One region of the Allobranchiibius huperziae genome, then DNA from elsewhere that is predicted to be linked to it. Evidence: riboswitches for the same ligand, from Rfam matches in the RefSeq annotation. Region 1 holds a riboswitch; each other region holds the start of a gene.
What was found. Region 1 has a riboswitch for cyclic di-AMP ahead of HNR15_RS18675 (transglycosylase family protein). Riboswitches for the same ligand answer to the same signal wherever they lie in the genome.

Region 1 (9,957 bases):
GCCGGTGCTCATCGACTTCGGCATCGCGCACGTCGCCGACGAGACCCGGCTGACCAGCACCGGTCTGGTGATGGGCACCCCCGGCTACCTCTCGCCGGAGATCGTCGAGGGCGGCGACGTCACGGAGGCCACCGACTGGTGGGGCTGGGCGGCCACCCTGGCGTACGCCGCGTCCGGCACCGCGCCGTTCGGTCGCGGGCCCATGCACGCTGTGCTCGACCGGGTGTCGGAGGGCCGTGCGGATCTGCGCGGGGTCGACCCGCGGATGCGCCCTCTGCTCGCCGCCGCGCTCAGCCCCGAACCGAGCGCCCGCCCGAGCGCTGCCGAGGTGCTCGAGCAGCTGCATGTCTATTCCACCGGCGGGCACACGACCGGCATCGCCGTGCGGCGGACCCGCCCGGCCACCACCCAGCTGCCCGAGGGGCGCGAGCGAATTCGGGAAGGACGGGAGGATCGCAGCGACGCCGGGCCGTGGGGCAGCCAGGCGCCGCGTCGCGCCCAGCCCACGGGGCCTGCGGCTCCCGTGCTGCCGCCGGTCGCCCGGACCCCGGACCCGACCCGCGACTACCGGCCGGCGCCGCGGCAGTCCGTCGACCCGGGATGGGGCGCCACCCCATCGCCCGACCCGTCGTACGCCGGCTCCGGGCGCACCCACCTGGATCCCCGCATCGGACGGCCCGCTCGCACCGGGACCCTCGCCGCGCTCGCCGCCGCGGACGTGGGGCTCGCGGTGCACTGGCCGGTGCTGGCGCTGATCGTGACGTTCCTATGGTCGTTCGCCGCCCGCTGGAACGACCGGGCGATCACTTCGATGGTGCTGCGCCGCTACAACTCGGGGCCCCGCAGGTCCGATCCGATGGTGGCGGTGGCGACATCGCCGCTGCACGCCGTCGTCGGCGCTTTCTCGGCGCTGCTCACCATGGTCATCCCGTTCTTCGTGGGGGCATGCGTCGCCGCCGGGACCGCCGTAGTGACGGCGTTCGCCCGGCATGCGCCCGCCGCCGTCGACCGCCCGATCCCGATGGTGCTCGGCACCCTGGCCGGCTGCGCGGTGCTGTGGTGGGGCCCGGGCAGCGCGGGGATGCGGCGCGGTTCGCGCAGCATCGTGCGCTCGGTCGCCCGGGACGTGCCCGTTACCCGGGTCGTGATCGGGGTGTGCGTCGCGATCGCATTGCTCGCGGCCCTCTACGGTCTGGGCTCCCTGGACCAGGGGGTGAGCACCTTTCCGTATGCCGACACCGCACAGCTCCCGCTGAGCGACGTTCTTCCCTCGCTGCCAGGTGGCTGAGAGAGCATGACGGGATCGCCCCGCGGGGCGTCTCCCGTGTGCCCCGCTCGCTGAGCCGACGTCCCCGTCGGGCCCGTGCGTGGCGGGTGCGGGAGTATCGAACCTTCCCGACCGACGTACCGGAGGTGCGTGAGACCCATGGCGCAGTACGGCCACGAGGCACCCCTGCCCGACCCGGATTCCGGCAGCTACCGGATCCCCGAGGACACCGACTCCTCATTCGCCGAGTCGCCGGCCCATGGGTTCGCGGTGGCGCGACGGATGCGTTTCCTACGTGGCGAGCCGGTCACCGAGCCCATGCCGATCGCGGACGCGCTGCGCAACTCGCCCTACCGGCACCCCGCGACGATGAGCGCACCGGAGAAGGACGCCGGCACCCGCAAGGCGCTCGATCTCGCGGTGCGGGTAGGGGAGTTGCTGCTGCGCTGCGGCGCGGGCACCCGGGACGTGGAGGCCAGCGTCGTCGCGGTCGCCGCGGCGGCGGGCCTGCGACGTCTCGAGGTCGACATCACCAACCAGTCGCTGCTGGTGCAGGCGCCCGGTCCGTCGGGGGAGACCGTCACGATGCTGCGTGTGGTGCGGTCGAGCACTCGCGACTTCGCCCGGCTGACCGACGTCCACGTCATGGTGCAGGAGCTGACCCGGGGCGGCTTCACCGACATCGACGAGGCGCTCGGACGGCTCAAGCGGATCCAGCGCAGCACCCGGATCTACCCGCGGTGGTTGATCGCGGTCGGCTACTCGGCGCTGGCGGGATCGGTGTGCGCGCTGCTCGGCGGCGGCAGCATGGCCATCGTCGTGGCCGTGCTGTCCGCCTTCGTCACCGACTATCTCGGCCGTCTGATCCGCAAGCGCAACATCCCGTCGTTCTACATCGACGCGGTCGGCAGTGCCGTGTCGGTGATGCTGGCCTGGCTGGGCTACCTGCTGGCCGCGAAGGGCGACCTCGGGCTGCAGATGTCGACGGCCGACTTCGCGTACGCCGTCTCCGGCGGGTTGGTCGTGCTGCTGCCCGGACGCGCGATGGCCTCGGCGGTCGAGGACGCCATCACCGGGTATCCGGTGACCGGCGCAGGCCGGTTGCTCACGGTCTTCCTCAGCGCCGCCGGCATCATCGTCGGCGTCGCCGGCGGCCTGTCCCTCACCCTCAAACTCGACTCGGCGCTCAACCTGCAGCTCACCTCACCGGGCGCTCTGCACTTCGGCTCCTCGAACGCGACGCTCAGCCTGCAGTTCCTCTACGGCGCGGTCGGTGCCGCCGCCGGTGCGCTCACGATGCGCAGCAGGCCGCGCTTCATCCTGCCGACCGCGGTGCTCGGCAGCCTGGCGCTGGGCCTGTCGGGTCTGGCGCACCTGGTGTGGGCCGTCGGGGCGACCACCTCCATCGCGGTGGCGTCGGTGTCGGTCGGGGTGCTCGCCCGCGTGATCGGCCTACGGCTCGGCGCGCCCGCCCTGGTGCTGGTACTGCCGGCGGTCTCGCCGATGCTTCCCGGTCTGCGGATCTTCGAGGGCATGTACGACGCCATCGTCGGATCGGTGATCGGCTCCGCCGCCTCCAACACCCAGAGCGCGGCGGCGTTCCCGACCCTGCTCGGCGCCGCGGGAGTCGCCCTCGCCATCAGTACGGGGGTCGTACTCGGCGATGTGCTCGCGGCACCGCTGGATCGCAACGCGCTGCGGCGCCGCCGAGCCCGCATACGCTGATCTTTCAGATAGGGCAAGCATTTTCGCCCGCGTGTCGCAAACCTCCGGTAATGTTTGCCGCCCCTGCACGATGTGATCACCAGTCACACGCACCTCATACGTCACAAGTACGGGGAAGTGTCACAACTGCATACCGCACACCCGCGCGTCCGGACGCCGAACCTCATCGGACGCACCGGCCCCTCACTCCCGAGGACGCCGGCCGAGGACGGGGGACCCAACAACGGCGGACGCCGTACGTGTCTGCCTAGGGGTGAAGCCGGTACGCCGGCCGGGCACCTGACAGCCCGAACCCGACAGCTCACCCCGCAGGCGTTCGTCAGGAAGGAACGCTCTTGCGTTACGCACCGAAACACGCTGTCGCCAGACCGTCGTCCATCACCGGACGACGCACCGCTGGAGTCATGATGGCCTCTGCCGCCACCGTCGGCGCCGGCCTGGCCACCGCCGGCGCCGCCCACGCGGAGTCCCCGTACAACGTCTGGGACCGCGTCGCGACCTGCGAGAGCAGCAACAACTGGGCGATCAACACCGGCAACGGGTACTACGGCGGGTTGCAGTTCTCGGCCAGCACCTGGACCGGTTTCGGCGGCTCGAAGTACGGCGCCACCGCCAACCTGGCCACCCGCGACCAGCAGATCTACATCGCGCAGGCGGTGCTGCGCGCTCAGGGCCCCGGCGCCTGGCCGGTGTGCAGCGTGCGCGCCGGGCTCACCCGCGCCAACGGTCTTGCCGTGGTGGTCGACCCCGGGAGCGGCAACCCCACTCCTCAGCCGCCCCCCTCCCGCGGCACCGTCCGCAAGCTCGCCGTCGACGGCTCCTTCGGTCCGCTCACCATCAGGGCGGTGCAGCAGTGGGTCGGGGTGTCGCAGACCGGCACGATGTCCTACTCCACCCGCACCGCCCTGCAGCGCAAGGTCGGCACGACCCCCGACGGCGACATCGGCCCCAAGACGGTCGCCGCCCTGCAGACCAAGATCGGCATCAGCCGCGATGGCGCGTCGTACATGAACACGCGCACCGTCCGCGGCCTGCAGACCTTCTTGAACGCGTACGTGCTGGTCTGACCGACCACTCGAACCGCCCGTCCCTGTTGCAGGGGCGGGCGGTTCGTCGTCGTGCGGTGTGTTTCACGGACGTTGCTCACGTTTCGGCCCGCTCAGTCCGAAATGCGGGGTGCGGCAAGGGGTGTGGGCCCGTCGTGGCCCGCTCGCCCCGAAACGCGGCGTGCGCGTGGGGCTCGGCCGTCACAAGGGCACCGCCCTGTCCGTTGCGCGCGGCGCGAACGGTGGTGACCCGGCTCAAGGGCGCCGCGTGGTCCCTTGTGAGCATCGACCGTTGTCCACAGACTGCGCACGCGCGGGCGCTCGCTCCATCAGACTGACGCGATGATCGCGGTCGCCGTCCTCCTCGCTGCCGCCGTCGGCGCGGCGTACGGGGAGTGGCTGCGGCGTTCGCTCGCGACGGGGCGCTACCGGTTGCCCGACGAGAGCGCACCGCTGCCCGCCCGCAGGTGGCTCGTGCCTGTCGCGGCACTCGCGGCCGCCGGTGCGGTGTGGCACTTGGCAGACCTGCACCGCTGGGGCCTGGTGTCGGCGTACGTCGTGCTGATCGCCGTCGCGCTGCCGTTGGCCGCGATCGATCTGGACGTCCATCGGCTGCCCGACCGACTCACCCTGCCGGCCATCCCGGCGATCGCCCTGCTGCTCGCGCTGGACTCGGACGTGCACCGACTGCCGCGTTCGCTGCTGTGTGGGGGGCTCGCCGGGCTGGTCTTCCTGCTGCTCGCGCTGGCGGTGCCCGGCGGTCTCGGCCTGGGCGACGTGAAGCTGGCCGCCCTGCTCGGACTGCCACTCGGATGGTGGGGTTACCCGGTGCTGATCCAAGGACTGGCAGGCGGTTTCGTGATCGGCGGGGTCGTCTCGCTCGTGATGGTGCTCACGCGCCGGGCCACCCGGCATACCCACGTCGCGCTCGGCCCGTCGCTGCTGCTGGGTGCGCTGGGAGCGCTGCTCACCGCCACCTGAGGCCGCCGGTACGATCGGTGCCGGTCCGCGCGGTATCGCGGGTCCGCGCCGGTGTAGCTCAGTTGGTAGAGCGCCTCACTTGTAATGAGGATGTCGCAGGTTCGACTCCTGTCTCCGGCTCCCGTTCTACCGAAGACGCCACGAGGGGCTCGGGTCGCGGCCGCGACCCGAGCCCCTCGTGCGTTCCTGGTCAGCCGGTGGCGCCGGCCGGGGTGGTGGTCACCTTGGTGCCCTCCAGCTTGTTCGCCTTCATCGCGTACGTGTTGGTGAAGGTGCCGGCCAGCGAGACCTTCGCGACGTCGACACCGAGTTGCTTCTCCATGGCGTAGACCGTCTTCGGGCCGCCGGCGGGCATGATGCCGTCAGGGAGGAACTGGCCCTTGTCGGTGGTCAGGCCCGCGATGTACTGCGCCTTGGTGATGGTGGCATTGGAGACGAAGTCCGCGGGCAGTGCGTTCGCGATGTCGGCCGCCGAGTGGGTGTTGATCCAGTGCATCGTCGCCACGAGAGCATCCACCACATCCTGGGTGGCGGCCTGGTGGGATTTCACCCAGCTCGACTGAGCCAGTACGCCGGCCGCCGGCCAGGCGCCGCCGAGCGCCTGGGTGGCGCCGGCCGTCGTCGCGAGGTCGAGCGCGGAGTAGCCCAGCTTCTTGGATTCCAACGCTCCGACGGTGGGCTGGGTCGTCATCACGCACTGCGCCGACTTGCGCTGGATGGCGGCGATGGCAGTGGTCCCGGCCCCGACCGCGAGCGTGTGGTAATCGCTGTGCTTGACGCCCTTCTGAGCGGCGAGGAACTGGGTGAGTTCGTCGGTGCCCGACCCGAGGTCGGTGACACCCAGCGTCTTGCCCTTGAAGTCGGCGGCGCTGTGAACGCCGCTGGAGTTGCCGCACATCTCACGCTCCCCGGGTGCGCCGGACAGCTGGACGACGTCGATGACGTCCTTGCCCTTGGCCTGGAAGTCGATCGTGTGGATGTACCACGCGCCGGCCATGTCGACCTGGCCCGAGGCCATCGCCTCTTCGGCGCCGACCCCGCCGTTGGTCTCCGTCGACAGCTCCACCTTCACGCCGTACTTCTTGTAGAAGCCGAGACTCTGGGCGAGCTGGTAGGGCAGGTATATCTGCTTGTCGATGCCGCCGACCATCAGCTTGACGGTGGGCATCGAGCCGCCGTTCGAGCCGCCGGCCGACGTCGAGCCGGAGGCGCTGCCGGCACCTGAGCTGGAGCTACCGCAGGCAGTGACGCCCAGGGCGAGCGCCCCGGCAGCGGCGATCGCGATCGCGGACTTGTACATGGAATGGGTTCCTTTCGTGGGGGACTGCGGGGAGATGTGAGGGTGCGCTCAGATGGCCTGGATCTCCCATCGGCTCGGCGGCCGCCACGACAGGACGCGCCGTTCCAGGAGGGTGATGAGGTACTCCGCGGTGAGCGTGACGACGGCCATGATCGCCATGGAGGCGAAGACGGTGTCCGGGTCGAAGTTGCCCTGCGCCTGGCTGATGATCAGGCCGATCCCGTGCTGCGCGCCGAGCACCTCGGCCACGAGAGCGCCGATGATGGCGAAGCCGAATGCGGTGTGCAGGCTCGCGATGATCCAGGTCAGCGCCGACGGGATCGTGACGTGCCGGGCGACCTGCAACGGCGATGCCCCGAGCACCCGGATGTTCGCGATGAGGTTCTGATCCACCTCGCGCACGCCCTGGAAGGCGTTGAAGAAGACGATGAAGAACACGAGCACCGATGCCAGCAGCACCTTGGGGAAGGTCCCCAGGCCGAACGCCACGATGAAGATCGAGCCCAGGATGATCCGGGGGATGGAGTTCAGCACCTTGATGTACGGACCGAGCACGTCGGCGAGGAACCTGTTCTGGCCGAGGATGAGACCGACCACGATCCCCGTCACGGTGCCCAGGAGGAAGCCGTAGAGCGCTTCGGAGATGGTGATCCACAGGTTCAACCAGATGGTGCCGAACGCGGTGCCCTTCGTGAACAGGTGCACCAGGCTGTGCCAGATGCCGGTCGGCTGACCGAAGAAGAACTTGTCGAGCCAACCGACGGAGGTGAGCAGTTGCCATCCGCCGATCACGATGACCGGCACCAGGATTCGTGCGATCCAGAGCTTCCGCGTACGACGGCGTCGGGCCCGCAGCGAGGTCACCTGCACGTCGGATTCGGTCTCGACCAGCCCGGTCCGCCCGGGGATCGTCGAACTCATGCCGCACCTGCCGTCTGGGCGTAGGCCCGCTGGACCTCGTCCTTCAGTGACGACCAGATGCGGTCCTGCAGTTCGAGGAATCGCCGCTCATGGCGGATGGTCTGCACGTCCCCCCGCGGGCGGGGTAGATCGATGTCGAACGACTGCTTGATGGACCCCGGGCTGCTGGTCATGATCAGGACCCGATCGGACAGGGCGACGGCCTCGTCCAGATCGTGGGTGATGAAAAGCACCGAGGGACGCGACTGCTCCCACAGCCCGAGCAGTTCGGTCTGCATGATGGCTTTGGTCTGCACGTCCAGCGCACCGAACGGCTCGTCCATCAGCAGGATCTTCGGCTCGTTGATCAGGGCCGCGGCCATCCCGACCCGCTTGCGCATGCCGCCGGAGAGCTGATGGGGGTAGCGGTCCTCGAAACCGGACAGTCCCACCCGTCGCAGCCAGTCGCGGGCGAGCGAGACGGCCTCCTTCTTGCCCATCCCGCGCAGGGTGGGCCCGGTCATCACGTTGGCGAGCACCGTCTTCCACGGGAAGAGCGCGTCGGCCTGGAACATGAAGCTGACGCCCTGGGTCACGCCGTTCACGACCTTGCCGCCGACCTTGACCGTCCCCGCGCTCGGGCGCTCGAGTCCGGAGACCTGGCCCAACGTGGTCGACTTGCCGCACCCCGTCGGGCCGACGATCGCGCAGAACTGCCCCGGTTCGATCACGAGGCTGACGTCGTGGATGGCGGTGAAGGCCTCGCCCTTGGGGGTGAGGAAGCGTTTGGTCAGACCTGAGATCTCGATACGCGCCGCGTCGTCGGCTGTCATGGGCGGCTCCTTTCGTTCTGCCGGTGGAGGTGCTGGGCAGAACGTACGGAGGCGGTGTGAGCCAGGTCACGGTTGTGGTCGAATCCCCTATAAACCTTCGTATTCAAGGGTTTTGCGCATTGTGCGCACCCAGCTTGTCGCGGGGCGTGACCGAGGTCACAATGACGGCGTGCGGTCCCGGATGCGCAGGCTCTCCAGCCAGATCCTGATGGCTCAGCTGGTCATCCTGGCTGCGACCATCGGGGTCGGCTTCGTGCTGTTCGCACACGTGGAGCGCGGCCACCTCGACAGGGAGTACGAGGCGCGCGCGGCCTCGATCGCCTCCACGGTGTCGGGGGTGCCGTCGATCCGCAGCTGCATGGAGCACGACGCGCCGGGCTGTGCCACGACGATCCAGACGATCGCGATGTCCATCGGCCGCGAGACCCACGCGTCGTACGTCGTGGTCATCGACATGCATCGGGTGCGTCACTCACATCCGGATCCGGCGCTGATCGGACAGCCGGTGACGGAGCCGATCGTCACGTCGGACGGCCGTGTCCATCTGGGTGCGGACAACGGGAGCACGGGCCGTTCGGCGAACGGCAAAGCGCCGCTCTACGGGCTCGACGGCCGGATGGTCGGCGAGGTGTCCGTGGGCATCAGGGAGAGCTCGGTCTCGAGTGCGCTGCGTCAGGAACTCCCCTCGTACGCAACGTGGTTCGCAATCGCGCTCGCCTTCGGCACGATCGCGTCATTCGGTCTCGCGGCGCACCTCAAACGCCGGACGTTCGGGCTGGAACTCGACGAGATCTCCCAGCTGCTGCAGGAGCGCGAGGGCATGCTGCACGGTGTGCGCGAAGGCGTCATCGCCTTCGACCGGCGTGACCGCGTCAGCGTCGTGAACGACGAGGCGCAGCGGTTGCTGGGCGTCCAGGTGAGCGCGGTGGGGGAGCACCTCAACGACGTACTGCCCGAGGGGCGCCTGCGTGATGCGCTCGCCGGGAGGGACACCAAAGGGGACGACATCGTCCTCACCGACGACGTGATCCTGGTGATCAACCGGATGCCCGTCACGGTGGCCGGGCGCCCGCACGGCTCGATCGTGACGCTGCGAGATCGCACCGAGGTGGCCGGCCTGCGCAGCGAGCTGGACGGTGAGCGCGGCCTGACCGACTCCCTGCGCGCTCAGCAACACGAGTTCGCGAACCGGCTGCACGCCGTCGCCGGACTGCTGCAGCTGGGGTACTCCGACGAGGCGCTCGACTACGTCCTGCAGATCCAGGGGACCGGGGCGGAGTTCGACAACACGCTGCGCACGCACATCGAGGCGCCGCAGGTCGTCGGACTCCTCCTGGGAAAGGCGGCGGAGGCCAGCGAGCGCGGCATCGAGCTGGTGATCGCCCCGGAGACCTGGCTCGGCGAATCGCCCGACAAGGTGCAGGCGCTCACCAGCATCCTCGGCAACCTGATCGACAACGCGTTCGCCGCGCTCGGCACGGTGCCCGCGCCGCGCAGAGTGGTGGTCGCGATCGTCGAGGACGAGAGCGAGGTGACGATCACCGTCGCCGACAACGGTCCCGGCATCCCCGCCGGGAGCGAGCGGATGATCTTCCGTGACGGCTACAGCACCAACGAGCAGGCCGGCGCCCGTCCCCGCGGGCTCGGCCTCGCGCTGGTCGAACGGCTCGTGACCAAGCTGGGCGGTTCGACCGTCGTCTCCGGTGGCCCCGGCGCCCGCTTCACCGTGCGGCTGCCGATCGCTTCCCCGTCCGTGCCCATCGGCAGCGGTGCGCCCGAATGAGCGAGGACGTGCTCGGTGTGGTCATCGTCGACGACGACTTCCGTGTCGCCGACATCCACGGCGCCCTCGTCCAGCGCGTCCCGGGGTATCAGGTCGTCGGAAAGGCGCACACCGCCGCGCAG
Region 2 (9,957 bases), 640 kb from region 1:
GGGCCATCCCGCGCTGGTGGGACGGGAAGGCGTCGGTGAGGATCGCCGTCGAGTTCGCCATCAGCATCGCGCCGCCGACGCCCTGCACGAGGCGTCCCAGGATGATCCACATCGCGCCCCCGCCCTGGTGCAACGGATCGACCGTGAGGAAGAGGGAGGAGATGGTGAAGACCACGAAGCCGAGGTTGTAGATCTTCACCCGGCCGAACATGTCGCCCAGGCGCCCGAGCGTGACGACCAGCACCGCGGAGACGACCAGGAACCCCATGAGCGTCCACAACAGGTAGCTGATGTTCCCGGCGCCGAGCGGGTTCAGCCCGATCCCGCGGAAGATCGCCGGCAGCGAGATGATCACGATCGAGGAGTTGATCGTCGCCATCAGCACGCCGAGCGTCGTGTTCGACAGTGCCACCCACTTGTAGCGCGGGTGCTCGGCCTCGTAGCGACGGCGTACGCCACGGGTGCGCTGCTCGCGGGGCGAAGCGGCCTCGGACATGAGTCTCCTCGAAGATCGAACAGGACGTCGCGCGGCATGCGCCCACGACCGTTAACCTAGGTAACGAATATACCTCCACTATTTATGCCCTGGGAACCGCCCCACCCCCCTACCCTGGGCGCCGTGAGCGAACGCATCCCCGTAGCCGTCATCGGGTCCTCCGGTCGGATGGGATCGGCTGCCGTGCAGGCCATCGACGACGCAACGGATCTGGACCTGGTGGGTCGCTTCGGTCACGGCGATCCGCTCGGCGACCTGGGCGGCGCCAGTGTCGCGGTGGAGTTGACAACGCCCGATGCCTCGCCGGACAACGTCGCGCACTGCGTGGCTGCCGGCGTGCACTGCGTCGTCGGGACGACGGGCTGGTCGCCGCAGCGGCTGCAGGCGCTCGAGGCGCAGCTGGTCGACCACCCGCGGGTCGGCGTGCTCATCGCGCCCAACTTCGCGATCGGCGCGCTGCTGATGATGGCGTTCGCGCAGCGCGCCGCCCGGTTCTACGAGTCGGTGGAGATCATCGAGACCCACCACCCGGACAAGGTCGACGCACCCTCGGGTACGGCGGCGCGCACCGCGTCGCTGGTCGCGGCGGCCCGTGCAAGCGCCGGACTGGTCGACGTACCGGACGCGACCCGCACCGATCCGCACGGCGCTCGCGGTGCCCGCATCGACGGCATTCCCGTGCACGCGCTGCGGATGCGCGGACGGGTGGCGCACCAGGAGGTCGCCTTCGGCGCGGCGGGGGAGGCCCTCACGATCCGGCACGACTCCTTCGACCGGGTGAGCTTCATGCCCGGCGTGCTGGCCGCGGTGCGCGCGGTCGGCGACCGGCCGGGTCTGACCGTCGGACTGGAGCACCTTCTCGACCTGTGAGGTCAGCCGATCCCTGGCGCGGGCACGAGCGGCGTCGCTACGATGTGAACCCCGTTCACATCCACCTTCTCGCCCCGGAGGAGCCGCCATGGCCATCAGCCTCAACCCCTACCTGAACTTCAAAGGCCGCGCCCGCGAGGCGATGACCTTCTACGCCTCCGTCCTGGGCGGCACGCCCGACCTCGTCACCTTCGCGCAGTTCAAGATGCCGGTGCCGGCGGGGGAGGAGGAGAACATCATGCACGGCTACCTGCGGACCGAGAAGGGTCTGGAGCTGATGGGGGCCGACGTGCCGAGCACGATGCAGATGAATCCTGTCGGCGGGATGACCATCTCGCTGTCCGGTGAGGCCGACGACGACGACGAGCTCACGGCGTACTGGAAGGGCCTGTCCGAGGGCGCCAAGATCGACATGCCGCTGGAGAAGGCGCCGTGGGGCGCCAAGTTCGGCCAGCTGACCGACAAGTTCGGCGTGCCGTGGCTGGTGAACATCCAGTTGGAGCAGCCCGGCAGCTGAGCGGGCTCAGTCCTCGACGGGGCCGATCCAGGCGCGCAGGCGCACCTCGCGGGCCGCGCTGTCGCCGGGCAGCGCCCGCTCGCGCCAGGCGCCGTCCGCGGACAGCCCTGCCTGCTCGGCGAACCCGCGCGTCTGCTCGTCGAGGGCGAGCACCCATCCCTCGACCTGCCCGAAGTCGCCGGCTCGCAGGGTGTCGACCGCGGCGTTGAGCAGTCGTGAGCCGTGCCCGGAGCGCCGGTGGCTCGCCAGCACGCCGCCGACGAGGATCTCGCCGGTGCCCTCGTGCTCGCCGGGCCCGATGGCCACGAACCCGACGAGGTCGGCGCCCTGCGTAGCCACCAGCAGTCGGTGCAGCGGGCTCGGGGGACTGGTGAGCGACTCGGCCCACACCTGCGCGAAGGCCTCGGGCGTGAACTGCTCGAGCAACTCAGGCGACAGGAACATGCCGTACGCCTCGCGCCACAGCTGCGCCTGCACGGCGCCGACCGCGTCGGCATCGGTGGCGCGGGCGGTGCGGACCGCCGCGTCGGGGGTGGGGGTGAGGTCAGTCATAGGTCACATCGCCTGTGTCGAACGCCTGCGGCACGAGCCGCCGCGCAGTGGGGATCAAGGGCAGCCCGGCGGCCTCTTCACGGGTCACCCAACGGGTTTCGGTCACTTCGTCGGAGATGCCCGCCTCGCCTGAGACCGGGTGGGCGCGGAAGCAGACGCCGAAGATCTGGGTGTGGTGCCCGTCGGGGTAGGCGACCACGACGTTCGGGTCGGTGTACGCGGCCAGCACCCCGTCGATCGCGACCTCGAGACCGGTCTCCTCACGGGCCTCGCGGAGGGCGGCCTCCGACCAGGTCTCGCCGGCGTCGACGCCGCCACCGGGCAGGCACCACAGGCCGTTGTCCTCGCGGCGCGTGACGAGCAGCCGGCCCTCGTGCATGACCGCGACGCTGGCGCCGATCTTCTGCCGCGCCCCGCGGGCGATCCGGGGACCGTGCACGACCTGGGTGCGCGGCGTGACCCGGTCGTAGGTCAGGACGGTCCACCCGTCGTGGTCCTCGCGGGCACTTTCGCGCCAGGCCGGTGCGTCGTCGTAGGGCCAGCCGGGGAAGTAGGCGTCTCCGGCCGGCTCCTGCGGGATGAGGGAGAGCAGCAGCCGGTCGGCGTAGGGAAGTGCGAGTGCGTAGATCTGGGCTCCGCCCACGACGAAGAAGTCCTCGTCCTGCGTGAGTAGGAGGGCCTCGTCCAGGCTGCGCGCCACCTCCACGCCGTCGGCCCGGAAGTCCGGATCGCGGGTCAGCACGATCGACCGCCGCCCGGGTAGGGCGCCCATGGCCGCGAAGGTCTTGCGACCCATCAGCATCGGGTGGCCCATGGTCGCGGCCTTGAAGCCGCGCTGCTCGCCGGGGACGTGCCAGGGCATGTCACCGTCCCGGCCGATCACGCCGTTGCGGGCGACGGCGGCGATGAGGGTGATCGTCATACGGCGATCGGGGCCTTGATCGAGGGCGCGGCGACGTAGCCGTCGAGCTCGATGTCCTCCAGCTCGAACGTGTCGATCTGGGTGCGTGCCGGGTTGAGGCGCAGGGTCGGCAGCGGGCCGGGCGTGCGGCCCAGCTGTTCACGGGCCTGGTCGACGTGGTTGAGGTAGAGGTGCGCGTCGCCGATGGTGTGCACGAAGTCGCCGACCCCGAGTCCGGTGACCTGGGCGACCATCGAGGTCAGCAGCGCGTAGGAGGCGATGTTGAAGGGAACGCCGAGGAAGACGTCGGCCGAGCGCTGATAGAGCTGGCACGACAACCGGCGTACGCCGCCTGCATCCGGCGGCGCGACGTAGAACTGGAAGAGGGTGTGGCACGGGGGCAGGGCCATGTCGTCGACGTCGGCGACGTTCCATGCCGAGATCACGAGGCGGCGGGAGTCGGGGGTGGTGCGGATCGCGTCGATGATCCGCGCCAGCTGGTCGATGTGCCCGCCGTCGGGGGTCGGCCACGAGCGCCACTGGTGCCCGTAGATCGGCCCGAGGTCGCCGTTCTCATCGGCCCATTCGTCCCAGATCGAGATCTTGCGCTCGTGGAGCCACTCGACGTTGGTGTCGCCGCGCAGGAACCACAGCAGCTCACCGAAGATCGAGCGCAGGTGCAGCTTCTTGGTGGTCGTGACGGGGAAACCGGCGCTCAGGTCGAACCGCATCTGGTGGCCGAAGACCGACAAGGTGCCGGTGCCGGTGCGGTCGTCCTTGCGGGCGCCGTCGTGCAGGGTGCGCCGCAGCAGCGTCAGGTACTGATCCACGGCCCCGATGGTAGTGCCGGGGGCGACAGTGGCGGATCGCTCGCCATGGACATCGGCGTGCCCGCGTTAGTGTGACGCAGGTCACATCGATGTCCTGTAACGACTCCGGGAGTGGGCCGATGTACCGGGTGATCGCGTCGCTACCCGGACCCCCGAGCGGGTAGCGACGCGATCTTTCATCTCCCGGGTAGCTCCTGGGCAGCTCTCGGGCCGGGCCCACCGCAGGATCGGGGCAGCGGCTGCGCCCGATAGCCTTCGCCCTATGACGTCCACTCCGTTCGGCCGCACCGTCACCGCGATGGTGACCCCCATGCGCGAGGACGGCGCACTCGACCTGGACGGCACCCAACGCCTCGCGGCGTACCTGGCCGACCACGGCAACGACGGCCTGGTGGTCAACGGCACGACCGGGGAGTCCGCGACCACCACCGACGAGGAGAACGTCGCCGTCGTACGCGCCGTCGTCGAGGCCGTCGGCGACCGGGTGGCGGTCACCGCGGGTGTCGGCACCAACGACACCGCCCACTCGTGCCGTGCCGCCGAGGCGCTCGCCGCGGTCGGGGCCGACGCGGTCCTGATCGTCACGCCGTACTACAACAAACCGACCCAGGCCGGCATCGTCGAGCACTTCCGCGCGGTCGTCGGGGCCACCGGGCTCCCCGCGATGGCCTACGACATCCCCGGCCGCACCGGCACGGCCCTCGCGAGCGACACGATCCGCAGCCTGGCCCAGATCCCGGAGCTGGTTGCCGTCAAGGACGCCAAGGGCGACCTGTTCGCGGCCAGTCGGCTCATGCACGAGACCGACCTTCTGTGGTACTCCGGTGACGACGTGCTCAACCTTCCCTGGCTCGCCCTCGGCGCCGTGGGGGTCGTCAGCGTCGTCGGCCATGTCGCCGGGAGTCAGTACGCCGAGATGGTCGCCGCTGTCGACCGCGGCGACCTGCCGCGCGCCCGCGAGATCCACACCACGCTGATACCCGCCATCGAGGCGGTCATGAACACCACGCAGGGCGCGATCATGGCCAAGGCCGCCATGAGGATGCTCGGCGTGATCGAGTCCGATTTCTGCCGCCTGCCCCTGTTGCCGGCGGCACCCGAGCACCTCGACATTCTGCGCGAGGGCCTTCGCCGATCAGGAGTTCTGTGAGCCATCCCCACCCCGAACTGAGCGCGCCACCGCGCCTGCCCAAGGACGGCGTACGCGTCGTCGCCCTGGGCGGCCTGGGCGAGGTCGGTCGCAACATGACCGTCATCGAGTACGCCGGTCGGCTGCTCATCGTCGACTGCGGCGTCCTCTTCCCCGAGGACCACCCCGGCGTGGACCTGATCCTGCCGGACTTCCAGTACATCCGGGAGCGCCTCGACGACATCGACGCGATCGTCCTCACCCATGGGCACGAGGACCACATCGGCGCGGTGCCCTATCTGCTGAAGCTCAAGCCCGACATCCCCCTCGTCGGTTCGACGCTGACGCTGGCCCTGATCGAGGCCAAGCTCAAGGAGCACCGGATCACGCCCTACACCCTCGGCGTCAAGGAGGGCGACCGGGAGAAGCTCGGCCCGTTCGACTGCGAGTTCATCGCGGTCAACCACTCCATCCCCGACGCGCTCGCGGTCTTCATCCGCACGCCCGCCGGCACCCTGCTGCACACCGGCGACTTCAAGATGGACCAGCTGCCGCTGGACGGGCGGATCACCGACCTGCGGGCGTTCGCGCGGCTCGGCGAGGAGGGCGTCGACCTCTTCCTGACCGACTCCACCAACGCCGAGGTGCCGGGCTTCACCACTCCGGAACGCGACATCACGCCCGCCATCGAGCGCGTCTTCTCCGAGGCGTCCCGCCGGATCATCGTGGCGTGCTTCAGCTCGCACGTGCACCGCGTGCAGCAGGTGATCGACACGGCGTACAAGCACAAGCGCAAGGTCGCACTCGTCGGTCGCTCGATGGTGCGCAACATGGGCATCGCCGCCGACCTCGGCTACCTCACCATCCCCGACGGGGTGCTCGTCGACGTCAAGAAGCTCGACGACCTGCAGGACAACAAGATCGTGCTGGTCTGCACCGGTTCGCAGGGCGAGCCGATGGCTGCGCTGTCCCGCATGGCCAACCGCGATCACCGCATCGATGTCGGCCAGGGCGACACCGTGCTGATGGCCAGTTCCCTGATCCCGGGCAACGAGAACGCCGTCTACCGGGTGATCAACGGCCTGATGCGCCTCGGCGCGAATGTCGTGCACAAGGGCAACGCCATGGTGCATGTCTCCGGGCACGCCAGCGCGGGGGAGTTGCTCTACTGCTACAACATCGTCAAGCCGCGCAACGTGATGCCGGTGCACGGCGAATGGCGCCACCTGATCGCCAACGGCGACCTCGCCGTGAAGACCGGCGTGCCGCGCAGCAACGTCGTGCTCGCCGAGGACGGCGTCGTCGTCGACCTCGTGAAGGGCAAGGCCTCCATCACCGGCGCGGTGCCGTGCGGCTACATCTACGTCGACGGCTCGCTGGTGGGCACCACCGATGAGACCCTGCTGAAGGACCGCCGGATCCTGCGCGACGAGGGTTTCGTGACCGTCATCGTCGTACGCGACGCCGACACCGGGCAGATCGCGGCCGGACCGCAGATCCAGGCCCGCGGCTTCGCCGAGGGAGAGGCGGTCCTCGACGAAGTGCTGCCGAAGCTCGAGGCCGCCCTGGAGGAGGCCCGCCGCAAGGGCGTCACCGACTCCTACCAGTTGCAGCAGGTCATCCGCCGCACCGTGGGCTCGTTCATGGGCGGCAAGCTGCGCCGGCGTCCCATGATCATCCCGGTCGTCATCGACGCCTGAGTCACCCCACGAAGTTCTCCGCTTCGCTTCACCCGACGAGGTTTCTCCCCCGCTTCGCTCCTTCGAATACCTCGTCGGGGTCCGAAGCTTCGCTCCGATACTTCGCGGGGACCCCGAAGTAACCCCACGAAGTTCTCCGCTTCGCTCCGATACTTCGCGGGGACCCCGAACGTCACCCCACGAAGTTCTCCGCTACGTAGCCGAGAACTTCGTGGGGAGAAGAAGGAGGCCCGGACCGACGAGCGGTCCGGGCCTACTTCATGAGCGATCTCAGATGGACAGGTGCTGTCCGACGAAGATCAGGTTGGCGTTGTTCACAGTGCCCTTGTTCATGGCGAACAGGGCCTGCCAGCCACCCTTGACGTGGTACCGCTCAGCGAGCTTGCTGAGCGTGTCGCCGGCGTGCACCGTGATGACACGGCCGGTGGGCTGCGTACGCAGCTGCGGCGCAGCGGCGCGGTGCAGGTGCGTGCGCACCTGGGGAGCAGCGGCAACGTGACGGTAGGTACGCACCTGGGGTGCGACCGCGTGACGCTGCTTGACCACGGGGCGCGAGGCGCTGCGGCCGGGGTGCTTGACGACGGTGCGGGGGGTCGGGGTGGCGACGCCACCACCGCTGCTCGCGCCGTTGCCGGAGGTCAGGCCGGCCTTCTTGGAGCAGACCGGCCATGCGCCGGCGCCCTGGGAGGCGAGCACCTTCTGGGCGACCGCGATCTGTGCCGAACGGCTGGCGAGGTCCGCGCGAGCGGCATACGCCGTGCCGCCGTAGCCGGCCCAGGTCTGCTGGGTGAACTGCAGGCCACCGTAGAAGCCGTTGCCGGTGTTGATGGCCCAGTTGCCGCCGCTCTCACAAGCAGCGACGCGGTCCCACACGGAGCCGGAGGCAGCGTGTGCGCTGCCGGCGGCCGCGAGGCCGGTGCCGAGCATCGCGGTGCCGACGGCACCGACCGTGATCATGCGAGTCTTGGTGGAGATGTTCTTCATGTATGAACCAATGTCCCTTTCCTGACGCGCGCCTACGGAGTTAGCTGTCGGGTCGGGCGGTCAGGTGCCCTGCAGAAGTTCTCTGCTTAACCCCAGTGGGTCTCCATGCATGGAGACCCGGTTGGGTCCCCCGTCCTCGCCGTTCCCGGGACGTTCCCGGCAGATGGTGACACCGGGCGAGGTTAGGCGCGGTGCCACGAGGGCTGAATCGTGCCGTGGTGTGGCACGCCCCGAAAGTGGGCCGTTAGCACATCTAGTGCTGACGACCCGATGTGGACCACCGTACGTGCCGATGCCGCCCCTGCCAAACCCGCCTGGTCGACCGTCCGGTCGTGTCTGTGGCGGTCCTGTGAGCAAGCGGAAGCGCATCTGGGGGTTGAGATGTGATAGTTAGGAAGGCTATGTCCGAAACGCATGGACCGGGCGGCAGTGTGCGCCGAGGTCCAGCAGGTGGTGGCAGCGGCGGCCGAGCTCGTGCCGGATAAGTGCAATCTGCTTGCAACGGACCGGCACTGGGCGCCTGCGCAGTCCGCCCGCGGTCACGTGTCGACGCGGTGACCCTGTGGTCATGCCCTGGTGCGGGTGAGACGGACATCCACCGGATCCCCGTGGCACATTCCGAACCGCGGTGTGCTGAGCGGGGCCTAGGAACCGGGTGACCGATGTCACGCCCGTCCTCAGCGCAGGCCGACGATGCCGAGGGCGCCGAGCGCGACCAGCCAGCTGACGAAGCTGCCGACCAGGAAGTACTCGGTGACGGCATCGATGCCGAGGCCGGAGATCTCCTGGCGCGCCGATCGACGGGCCTGCAGCTCGGGGAAGCGGATGAGGCCCTTCGCGGCGATCACGAGCCCGGCCGCGGTGATCTGCCCGGCCATGCCGAGCCCGAGGATGAACAGGCGCTCCATCGGACCGAGCAGCCGACCGCCGCGCAGCTCGTCGGAGGGCTGCGGCTGGCCCTCCGGCTTCACCGCGCCGATCGCGGTCAGCACCAGGCGCACCAGCTCGTTGCCGGTGGCCAGCTGCACCGCTCCGAGGCCGAGCACCAGCAGGAAGCGGTCGGGCGACAGGTCGTGCAGCGTGGCGAACGCGCTGTGCCGCATCCAGTGGCCGAGCGCGCCGTCGGCGTGACTCGCGCTGCCCGCGGCGATCATCACGACCAGGACGCCCGCTCCGAGCAGGCACAGCGCCAGCGTCTCGCCGTGTCTGCTGCGCGCGGCGCGACCGGCCAGCCAGCGCCACGCGGCGGCGACCGCGGCAGCGAAGACCAGCAGCACGATGTCGGCGGCGTCGTGCAGGTCGGCCAACAGGGCGGCCACAAGGAGAACGAGCGGCCCCACGGCGTACGACGCCACGACGGACCGGACCCGCACCAGGTCGCCGACGCCGACGGCGAGCAGTAGTGCGCCGAGGATGCTCATCGGACGGAGGCGAGGTCGCGGGCGGCGTTCACAATGACTTCCAGGCCCGCGGCGCGGATGCGCTGGGAGATCGCCGACGGGGAGACGTCCTCGGCGCGTGCGATCTCCGTGCGGGACTCGCCTGCCACGAGGCGTTGCAGGATGCGCATGGCTCGTTCATCCAGCGATGAAAGCAGTTGGTCCTGACACACCAGGGCGGCGTTGACCGCTCCCGCGCTGGGGCCGTCGTCCTGCGCGGGGGTGTAGACGGTGCGTACGGCGTGCGTCGCCGGTCGTCGTTCGGCCGCCTGCGCGGCTTCGATCGCCTTGCGGGCGGCCCACCACGCCGGTCCGTCCTGGGTGCCGGCGCGGGCGTCCAGCACGGTGGCGCCTCCCCAGCTCAGCCCGAATCGCACCAGCGTCTCGGGCATCAGGCCCAGCCTGATCCGGAAGGCCGCCTCCAGCGCATTGCCGAGGGTTTCGTAGCTGGCCTGGAATTCATCACCTACCGTGATCCGCAGTGCGGTGGTCGCGGCCACCAGGTGGTCGGTGCGGCGCAAGGTGGAGACGAGGCGGGT
Region 3 (9,957 bases), 2.4 Mb from region 1:
AGGGTGGTGCCGAGGGCGCTGCTCCAGTGGCCGATCTCGAGCGCGCCCGCCGCGATCTGCGCCGCACATCCGTCGGTCATGCCGAGGCGGACGACGGCGCCCGTCGTCAGCCCGGCCTCGGACGCGGCCGACCTGCTGACCACGCCTGCCACGGTGGTCGGCAGGGCCACCCCCGGGAGCAGTTCGAGCGGGATCCCGAGCTCGGCGAAGACATCGGCCGGCCAGGCGGCAGTCCGCAGGTCGACACCGGTCTTCAGAGCGTGCGAGGTGTCGGTCGGCACGACGGAGCCCACCAGTCGACGCACCAGGTGATCGGACTGATGCACGACCCGGTCGCCGGCACCGAGGACGTCCTCGCCGCGCAGCCACAACACCTTGGCCAGCGCCCAGGCGGGCTGGATGCGATAGCCGAGAGAGGACCAGAGCGACTCTCCGGCGCGCTGCGCACGGTCGGCGAACCCCTGGGCTCGGGTGTCGTCGTACATCAGGGCCGGTCCTGCCGGGCTGCCGTCGGCGTGCTCGACCAGGACCGTGCCGGACGTCGCGTCGATCGCGATCGCGGTCACGTGCACCTCACCCGCAACGTCCAGCGCCTGCCGGACCGCGTCGCACAGCGCCGTCCACCACTGCTCGGGGTCCTGCTCGTGGCGACGACCGTCACGGTGGTCGCTGGTGATGGGCGCCGCCCCGGAACCGAGCGTGCGGCCCTCGGCGTCGACCAGGGAGGCGCGCACTCCTTGAGTGCCGACGTCGATGCCGCAGGTGGCGTCGATCGCGCTCACGGTGCCTCCTCCGTCGACGTCGATTGCTGTGACTCAGACCACATTACTCATAGAACTTGTTAAATATATAGTTGCAAGACCTTGATCGTTACTCCTTCGTGACCCGCCCGCGCAGCGTGCGCTCCTCCCATCTCCGGCCTTCAGCCGACGGCCTCGGTCGCCTCGACGGGGTGACTCCGACAGCATTAATTGCACGAAACCTATTGCGGAGAAACGCTTTTTGGCTCAACTAGAGGGCGCTCAGATCAGTGGCGGCACCTCTGGACGGACCGTTGGATCGCCCGCTCTTGCCCAGAGCCCCGCCGCGCGCGATGAGGAGGAAGACTTCTCAGCATCATCGCCCTTCCATCGCAGATGTCACATCGAAGAGCGGCGGCGTCGCGTAGCCGGAGGCCTCTCGGCACATGTCGAGCCGCATCGTGGTGTCGCCCGGACCCCGGTGCGCGGCGCCGGGCCGTGGGAGCGTGGCCGGTGCAGCGCGGCCGTCCGCGGCCACCGCGTGCCAGGCTGGACTGAAGGAGAGGCGGTGGTCGATGCGTCGGGACACGTTGCGCGTGCCGCGTCCGCTCATGCGGGGTTTCCGGCGAGCCTGGCCGACCTTCCCCTCGACCTGGTCCGAGGCATCACGCCGTGTGCAGCCCGCCGCCGCACAGATCGGCCGCCTCACCGGGGCGGCGGTGCTGGCGTACCTGGGCTCGACGCTCCTCTTCACGCACGTGGTCGACCTGACCGCGCCCCTCACGGCACTGCTCGTCGTGCAGGCCTCCACCGTCGGCACGCTGCGGATGGCGATGGTCCGCGTCGGAGCCGTCCTCACGGGGGTGCTGGTCGCCACGGCGTTCTCCAACTACTTCGGACTGTCGTGGTGGTCTCTCGCGGCCGTCATCAGTGCCTCCCTGGTGCTGGCCAAGATGTTGCGGCTGGGTGCGCAGTCCCTCGAGACGCCGATCAGCGCGATGCTGATCCTGGCCGTGAGCTCACCCGGGCTCGCCGCGGAGATCCGGATCGGCAACACCCTGATCGGCACCGTCGTCGGGGTCGCCTTCAGCGTGCTGGTGCCCGTCGCGATCCCCAACACCCGGGCCCGGGACGCCGTACGCGGAGTGGCCCGCTCACAGGCCGCCCTGCTCGGCCAGATCGCGCGCACCCTGTCATCCCGGGCGCCAGGGGTGGAGGAGGCGCAGTCCTGGATCGGTTCCGCCGAGGCGATCGGCCGGGAGCTGGCCGAAGCCGCCACCGCCGTCGAGGCCCTGGAGGAGAGCCGCAAACTCAACCCGCGCGCGCTGGTCGCGTTGCGCATCCATCCTGAGCTGCGGGTCGCGCTGCAGCGACTGGACCGCTGCTGCGCCGCCGAACGCGCCCTCGCCGTCCTGGCCGAGCGCAGGGCCTTCGCCTCGGACGGCGCGGATGGCGCGGACGCGTGGGACCCGAACCTGCGGGTGGTCTTCTCGGTGCTGCTGGACTCCCTGGCCTCCGGCGTGCACGAGTTCGGGGACCTCGTGGCCGCCGATCGGGTGGACGAGGCCGAGCAGGCGCTCGACCGGATCCGCGAGGTCGTGCTGGAGACCCGGGCCCGGCACACCGAGCTCGTGATGATCGATCCCATGACCGACACCGACTCCTGGATGATGCAGGGATCCATGCTGGCCGCCATCGACCAGATCGTGCGCCAGCTCGACCTGGAACATCCCGAGCAGGCGACGGCGGCGTGGAACGTGCGGCCCGGACTGGAGTGGGCTCCACGCACCTGGGTCCAGACGGGGCAGCGGATCGTGCCGCCTGTCGCCCGTCGACCCGGACGCCGCCGCGGCGCGGAGGACGGCGTCACCACGGACTGACCCCTGGTGGACGACGTCCGTTGCGAGGATCATCGGTCCAGACGCCCGTCTCGGGCATCGTCGCCGACCGCACCGGCGGCTGCGCCGAACCGAGGCGGATCGAGACCTCCGGGAGCCGCATGCGCGCGCGACGACGACGCGAAGGTGCACAGGACACGCCCGACAGCGCGCCCAGAGTCGTGGTCGTGGGCGCGGGCTTCGCCGGATTCCACACGTTGCGCCGACTGGAGCGCACCCTGTCCCCCGAGCAGGCGAGCCTGGTGCTCGTGGCACCGTCGGACTACCTGCTCTACAGCCCGCTGTTGCCCGAGGTCGCGACGGGCGTCCTCGACCCGCGGGACATCGCCGTGTCCCTGCGCCAGACCCTGCGGCGCACCACGCCGGTCTTCGGGCACGTCACGGACGTCGACTTCGCCTCGCGCACGCTCACGGTCCTGGGGCGCGACGGGAAGCCGGAGCAGCAGCGCTGGGATCGTCTGGTGCTGACCCCCGGATCCGTGACGCGCGAGTTCGACATCCCCGGCGTCGCCGAACACGCCCGCGGACTGAAGACCTTGGAAGAGGCGACGTTCCTGCGCAATCACGTCCTGGGTCAGCTGGACCTGGCGGATGCCCTCCCCGACACCCCTGCCGGCCGGCAGCAGCGCCAGGAACTGCTCACCGTCGTTGCGGTGGGCGCCGGTTACACCGGGACGGAATTTGTCGCAAAGATGCAGAACTGGATGTACGGCATCGCCGACCGGTGGAGCAGTTTCGGACCCGACGACGTCCGATGGTTGCTCATCGACCTGGCACCCCACGTCCTGCCGGAGCTGGGCCCTCGCCTCGGCGCGGAGGCGATGAAGGTGCTGCACCACCGCGGCGTCGAGGTCAGGCTCACCGTCAGCGTGGTGTCGGCCACCGCCACCTCGGTCACGCTCACCGACGGCGACGTCATCAGCACCCGCACGCTGGTGTGGAGCGCGGGCGTGGCCCCCAGCCCGTTGATCGCCACTCTGGGCCTCCCGACCACGAAGGGCCGACTCGTGGTGAACGACGACCTGAGCGTCCCCGGGCACACGCACGTCTGGGCGCTCGGCGACTCGGCCGCGGTGCCCGACCTGACCCAGGGCGCCCTGGCCGACGGGAGCCGCCCGGTCACCGCCCCGACGGCGCAGCATGCCCAACGCCAGGGCCACACCGCCGCCCGGAACGTCGCCGCCAGCCTCGGCGTCGGGCAGTCCCGCCCGTACCGGCACCGTGACCTCGGCCTCGTGGCTGATCTGGGCGGAACACAGGGTGTGGCCAAGGCGCTCGGTGTGCCCCTCACCGGCCCGATCGCGAAGGTCACGGCGCGCGGCTATCACCTCTTCGCGCTCCCCAGCGCGGCCGCCAAGGTGCGGGTGGCCACGGACTGGCTCTACGCTCGATCCTGCCGACCCGTGTCGTGCAACTGACCAACGTGCAGGCCGAGGACGTCAGCATCGCGACCGCCCAGCACACCGACATCTACCCGCCGCCACCCGGGCGGGAGGGCACGACCCAGCACTGAATCGTCGCCGCGAGCCCGCCCGCCGCGACCCTCAGCCGGGTGGTCGTCGGGTCGTGCAGCCGGGTCTGATCAGCGCGACGGCGTCGGTTGCGCACGGACCGCCACCTGGTCCCGGAAGATCCGGGCACTGTCCGGGTCCAGGACACCTCGGCGGACCAGCTCCGCGATGCAGAGCAGCGTCACGCCGTACGACGCGTACGCCAGGTCGCAGATCAGCCCCAGGTGATGCAGTTGGTCCTCGCTCAGCACGTCGAGGCGCGCCAGGTCGCGCACGTAGAGGACATCGGCCTCCACCAGGTGCCGAGCCTGTTCCTGCAGCGGGTCGGCCCACTGCAGCGGCGCGAGCGGCCAGGTCTTGGTGTTGACGAACAGGTGCGGCACGAAGCCGTGCGCCCGCAGCTCCAGATCGAGGTCGGCGAAGGTGGGCTGGTCCTCGTACAACCGGGTGAACCCCACCTCGGTCTGCACGGCGACGGCCCTGGCGAGCAGCCGCCGGCCGTGCCGGAAGACGTCGAGCTCACCGCCCTGGATGTCGATCTTGAGGTAGTCCAGCTGCTCGATCTCGGTGATGTCGTCCAGGCGTCGGGTGGCCATCGGAATGCGGTCGGTCACCGACGCCATCCGCGGGAAGTCGGTCAACAGTCCCAGCTGGGCACGGTCCGGTTCGAGCATGCTGGCGAAGCCGCTCTCGACGCAGAGTCGCAGGGTGTGCTCGGCCCCGTCCCCCACCGCGTACGGCAGGTAGCGGTGCGCCCCGTCCTCTCTCGTCGTGAGTTCGGCATACGCGGACTCCTGCGGCTCGAACCCGGTCACCCGGGCGACTCCCTGCTCCAACAGCGGCGCGTACGGCGGCTCCCCGTCGATGGGGTTGGCGCCGATGTCGACGATCTCGACCGGACGTCGACCGCTCAGCACATGCGAGGCGGCGCCGGGTGCGGGTGGGGTGGAGGGCACGAGCGTCAGCCTAGGTGGGCCCGGTGCGGACATACTGGCCGAATGAGCGATGACGCGAACGACCCGAACCCCCAGGAACCCGCCCAGCAGCTCAGCCCCGACGAGGGCGAGGCAGGCGACACGGGGCTCGTCGCGGACTCCGAGGCGAGCGGCGGCAGCGGCGCCGCGACCGGGGAGGACAAGAGCTTCTCGCAGCAGGAGGACGAGAAGCGGCCGGGCGACGGCCCCGCCGCGCGCGACTGACCGAACCTCTGCACGACATGACGATGCCCCCTCACCATCGGTGAGGGGGCATCGTCATGACGTGGACGCTCAGGGGCGGCCGTACCCCGAGGGGGTGCCGTAGACGGCCTCGATCTTCACGTGGTCACCGGGCTTGGGCGCGGCGATCATCATGCCGTTACCCAGGTAGATGCCGACGTGGTAGGCGGGGCTGCCGAAGAACACCAGGTCGCCCGGCTGGGGGGTGCTCACGGGAGTCGCCGACGCCTGCTGGGCCGCCGCGGTGCGCGGCAGGTTGATGCCGAGCTGGGCGTAGACGTAGCTGGTGAACCCGGAGCAGTCGAACCCGCTGGGGGTGGTGCCGCCGTAGACGTAGGGAACACCGATGTAGCGCTCCGCGATCGCGACGACGCCGCTGGCGGACGAGGGCGCCGAGACGGTGCTGCCACCGCCGTTGCCCGACCGGACCGGCGTCGTGTGCTTCGGCGCGGGCTGACGCACGACGTGGCGCACCGGGGCGACCACGTGGCGCACCGGAGCCGGAGCCGCCTTCTCCACGACGGGCGCGACGTAGGTGTCCGCGTGGACGGCGACGAGCCGGGTGTGGGCGTCGACCGCCGCGGCGACGTGCGGCGCGGACGTACGAGCGGTGTTCTGCACCAGCGTCATCGACGCCTGGGCGGGAGCCGCGGCGGAGGCCGGGCCCTGGTGCTTCGTGTCAGCGGCCTGCGCGGACTGGGAGAACACGGCGGAGGCCACGAGGCCGCCGCCGACAGCTACCGCGGCGGACACGCGTGCGGTGGTGTTGAAGGACGTGGACAACTTGCTCGGGGCGCGATGACGCCCCCGGGGCTGCATGACAGACACGGATGAAAACCTCTCGGCGCCTACGAGGTGAGCTGTCGGGCTCGGGTGGAGGTGTTACCCGGTCCGTGGCAGTCCGTTCCCCGATGACTGCCCGTGACTTAGCCCCGAGGCCGTCCCGATACTGCGAACGGCCGAAGGTGGGTCCCCCGCTCCTGCCTTGCGGATCGTTGCATTCCCGGGCTGCTTGGCAGGACTCGGCGGTGCCGCTCGGGGGTCCTCAGGCTGAGAACCGCCGCCGACGATACATGGACTGCACACCGACATCACAATCGGGTCACGGGACCTGTGGACGGCCGGCCGGACGGCGGCGCACGACGTCAGGAGACGGCTACGGCTCCCGCGGCGAGGGCCGCCGTGGAGGGCAGCTGCACGAAGACGTGGGAGGCGATCTCAGGGGGAAGCGAGACGCCCTCCGGCCCGTCCTCGACCCGGGCCAGCACCCGCCCGTCCTCCAGGCGTGCGCGCACGACGGCGCCGGGTGAGATGCCGGCGGCGGTCAGCACCTCCAAAGTGGCGTGATCGGCCTGCGCGGGTTCGCCGATGCGGCGTACGACGAGCAGGGACGGCTCGGCGGAGACCACCTCGGTGAGGGAGGCGACGCCGTCCCGGAACTTCTCGATGGTCCCGGTCTCCCCCAGTTCGGCGAGACCGGGGATCGGGTTGCCGTAGGGGGAGAGGGTGTGGTCCTTCAGCATCGTGAGGATCTTGCGCTCGACCCGCTCGCTCATCACGTGTTCCCAGCGGCAGGCCTCGTCGTGCACGTACTCCAGCTCCAGCCCGATCACGTCGACCAGCAGCCGTTCGGCCAGCCGGTGCTTGCGCATGACGCGAGTGGCCAGGGTGCGGCCGTGCTCGGTGAACTCCAGGTGGCGGTCGCCCGCGAGGGTGAGCAGGCCGTCGCGTTCCATCCTGGCGACGGTCTGGGACACCGTCGGCCCGGAGTGGCCGAGACGCTCGGCGATCCGGGCGCGCAGCGGGACGATGCCCTCCTCCTCCAGATCGAAGATGGTGCGCAGGTACATCTCGGTGGTGTCGATCAAGTCGGTCACAGGGTCGATCTTCCCATCCCGGACCGGTGTCGGCACCCGTCGGCGCACAGTGACCACGCAGCGCCCGTTCGGGAATCATCCGGGCCGGACGGTCGTTCCACTGGGCGTGGCAGCACGGACGTCCCCTCGTCCGCTGTCACGCGAAGGTCTCGGACTCCGGTCCGGGGCGAGCGGGCTGCGAAGCCCGGCTCGGGCGGCCGCCATCTCCCCCTGTATGGCGGTCGCCCTCTTCCTTCCCCACCGCCTCGCGAAACCCCGTTGCGGGCCACCTGCCGGCGTGTCTACCGTGCTGGGTACACGAGAGAGGAGGTGGTCCGAGAGTGCATTCATCTAGGACGCGTGAGGTGGTTGCGCACTAGCGCAGCCGTTGGTCGGCCTCCCATTCGGTGACCGACTCTTCAACGGACGGCGTTGGTGAAGACCACGCACCACCGCAGCCCGTGGGGGCGCGACCCGTCCATCGCGCACCGGCCACCAGGTCGGACCCCGCGGGCTGTTTCACGCCCACTCCCGAGTGGCATACCTATGGTTCGAGTGGCGCACTCCCACCGGGTGCACTCGAGCGGCTTCTACGCCACTCGACAGGTCGAGCGGGTCGAGCGGATCGAGCACGTCAGGGCTGCAGGCGCTCCCGGGTCCAGACCGACGGGTCGTCCAGGGCACCCTCGCCGGTACGCGTGAAGCGCACCCGGTCGTGCAGCCGGCTCGCCTGACCTACCCAGAACTCCACCTCGTCGACGTGGACCACGTAGCCGCCCCAGAAGGGCGGCACCGGCACGTCGCCGGCGCGGCCGTGGTCGGGATAGCGCTCGGCGTACCGCTGCTCGGCAGCCTCCAGTGAGGCGCGGTCCGCGACCGGGCGGCTCTGGTCCGAGGCCCACGCGCTGATGCGCGAGCCCCACGGACGAGAGTCGAAGTACTCGGCGACGATGTCGCGCGGCAACTGCTCGGCGCGGCCGGTGAAGCGGATCGCGTGGTAGAGCGCGGGCCAGGTCAGGGTGGCGGCGATCCGTGGATCGGCCGCCAGATCGGTGCCCTTGCGCGACTCCAGGTTGGTGTAGAAACCAGGTCCCGCGGGGGTGAGGTATCGCATGAGCACCGTGCGGACCGTGGGGGCGCCCGAAGCGTCCACGGTGGCGACGCTGATCGCGTCCGGCTCGTGCACCCCGGGCTGGGTGTCGTCCGCCGCGGCCTCGCGGGCTTGTCGCACCCACTCCTCGATGACCGGCCAGGGCGCGTCCGGCACCTCGCCCTCCTCGAGGCCGCGCCCGTCGTAGTCCCACCGGGTGATCTCACTCATCGAGCCAGCGTAGGCGCTGGCACACTTTCGGCCGTGAGCATCGTCATCCCACGCGAACTGCGGCCGGCCGACGGTCGGTTCGGTTCCGGACCGAGCAAGGTGCGCCCCGAGCAGCTGGACCTCCTGCGCGACCTCGGCACCGACGTCCTCGGCACCTCCCACCGACAGGAACCGGTGCGCGCCCTGGTGCGCGAGGTCCGCTCCTCGCTGCACGACTTCCTCGGCGCCCCGGAGGACTACGAGATCGTGCTGGGCAACGGCGGTTCCACGCTCTTCTGGGACGTCGCGACGTTCTCGCTGATCAGGGAGCGGTCCGTGCACGGCGTGTGCGGGGAGTTCAGCTCGAAGTTCGCGGCCGCGGTGGCGGCAGCGCCCTTCCTGGCCGAACCGGTGGTCACCCGTTCGGTGCCCGGCGAGGTCGATCCGCTGAGCGCGGTCCCCGGCGCGGACACCTACGCCTACGCCCAGAACGAGACGTCGACGGGCGCGATGCAGCCGGTACGCCGCGTCACCGGCGCCGATGCCGGCGCGCTGATGCTGGTCGACGCCACCTCCGGCGCGGGCGGCCTGCCGGTCGACCTGCGCGAGGCGGACGTCTACTACTTCGCGCCGCAGAAGTCGTTCGCCTCCGACGGCGGCCTGTGGTTGGCGGCGATGTCCCCGGCCGCACTGGAGCGCACGGCCACGATCTCCTCGAGTGACCGATGGATTCCACCCAGTCTGAATCTGCAGACGGCAGTGGACAACTCACGCCTTGACCAGACCTACAACACCCCTGCCGTGGCGACGCTGGCCCTCATGGTCAGCCAGCTGCGGTGGCTGCAGGCAGGCGGCGGTCTCGACTTCGCCGTCGCGCGCAGCGCCGAGAGCAGCCGGCGGCTCTACGACTGGGTCGAGCACACGTCGTACGCGAGCGCGTTCGTCGCCGACCCGGCCGCCCGCTCGCGCGTGGTGGCGACCGTCGACTTCGATGACGCGATCGACGCGGCCCTGCTCGCCAGGACCCTGCGCGAGAACGGCGTGGTCGACACCGAGCCCTACCGCGCGCTGAAGCGCAACCAGCTGCGGATCGGCATGTACCCCTCGGTCGATCCGGACGACGTCAGCGCGCTGACCGCGTGCATCGAGTACGTCGTGCAGCGGATCGCCTGACGCTCCCGTCGGCACGCTGACGGCGTTCACGTTCGTTGACGGCGTTCGAACACCGTCAACGAACGCAAACACCGTCAGGGTGGGGATCTACGGAGGCGCCTTCAGTGGTGGTGGGCGTGGGCCGGTTCGTCGACCGGGTCGCCGTTCATGTAGGCCAGCATCCCCACCCCGCCGGTGCGCACGAACCGCAGGACGAGCCCGGCCGCCACCACGAGGAAGACCAGGTTGAGCCAGGTCGTGTAGTTCCAGCTGATCGCGCCGT

Region 2: linked by a shared signal. The riboswitch ahead of HNR15_RS18635 (LysM peptidoglycan-binding domain-containing protein) and the one ahead of HNR15_RS18675 (transglycosylase family protein) in region 1 are both predicted to bind cyclic di-AMP.
Region 3: linked by a shared signal. The riboswitch ahead of HNR15_RS02815 (C40 family peptidase) and the one ahead of HNR15_RS18675 (transglycosylase family protein) in region 1 are both predicted to bind cyclic di-AMP.

What each region holds. Positions count from the first base shown of each region.
Region 1 covers NZ_JACCFW010000001.1:2,998,738-3,008,694, reverse strand. The annotation lists gene HNR15_RS14235 (serine/threonine-protein kinase) at 1-1,288, shown strand, start outside; gene HNR15_RS14230 (threonine/serine exporter family protein) at 1,427-2,992, shown strand; cyclic di-AMP (ydaO/yuaA leader) riboswitch at 3,179-3,322, shown strand; gene HNR15_RS18675 (transglycosylase family protein) at 3,400-4,059, shown strand; gene HNR15_RS14220 (prepilin peptidase) at 4,381-5,019, shown strand; tRNA gene HNR15_RS14215 (tRNA-Thr) at 5,067-5,139, shown strand; gene HNR15_RS14210 (ABC transporter substrate-binding protein) at 5,210-6,319, opposite strand; gene HNR15_RS14205 (ABC transporter permease) at 6,368-7,240, opposite strand; gene HNR15_RS14200 (ABC transporter ATP-binding protein) at 7,237-8,052, opposite strand; gene HNR15_RS14195 (ATP-binding protein) at 8,222-9,835, shown strand; gene HNR15_RS14190 (response regulator) at 9,832-9,957, shown strand, end outside.
Region 2 covers NZ_JACCFW010000001.1:2,355,713-2,365,669, reverse strand. The annotation lists gene HNR15_RS11085 (MFS transporter) at 1-496, opposite strand, end outside; gene dapB (4-hydroxy-tetrahydrodipicolinate reductase) at 620-1,366, shown strand; gene HNR15_RS11075 (VOC family protein) at 1,455-1,883, shown strand; gene HNR15_RS11070 (GNAT family N-acetyltransferase) at 1,890-2,435, opposite strand; gene HNR15_RS18640 (dihydrofolate reductase) at 2,428-3,357, opposite strand; gene HNR15_RS11060 (thymidylate synthase) at 3,354-4,166, opposite strand; gene dapA (4-hydroxy-tetrahydrodipicolinate synthase) at 4,429-5,316, shown strand; gene HNR15_RS11050 (RNase J family beta-CASP ribonuclease) at 5,313-6,995, shown strand; gene HNR15_RS18635 (LysM peptidoglycan-binding domain-containing protein) at 7,266-7,979, opposite strand; cyclic di-AMP (ydaO/yuaA leader) riboswitch at 7,994-8,151, opposite strand; gene HNR15_RS11040 (hypothetical protein) at 8,657-9,400, opposite strand; gene HNR15_RS11035 (SatD family protein) at 9,397-9,957, opposite strand, start outside.
Region 3 covers NZ_JACCFW010000001.1:582,526-592,482, reverse strand. The annotation lists gene HNR15_RS18750 (FGGY family carbohydrate kinase) at 1-782, opposite strand, end outside; gene HNR15_RS02835 (FUSC family protein) at 1,316-2,620, shown strand; gene HNR15_RS02830 (FAD-dependent oxidoreductase) at 2,806-4,056, shown strand; gene HNR15_RS02825 (FkbM family methyltransferase) at 4,221-5,105, opposite strand; gene HNR15_RS02820 (hypothetical protein) at 5,148-5,348, shown strand; gene HNR15_RS02815 (C40 family peptidase) at 5,418-6,185, opposite strand; cyclic di-AMP (ydaO/yuaA leader) riboswitch at 6,200-6,369, opposite strand; gene HNR15_RS02810 (iron-dependent transcriptional repressor DtxR) at 6,512-7,243, opposite strand; gene pdxH (pyridoxamine 5'-phosphate oxidase) at 7,857-8,543, opposite strand; gene serC (phosphoserine transaminase) at 8,583-9,695, shown strand; gene HNR15_RS02795 (permease) at 9,797-9,957, opposite strand, start outside.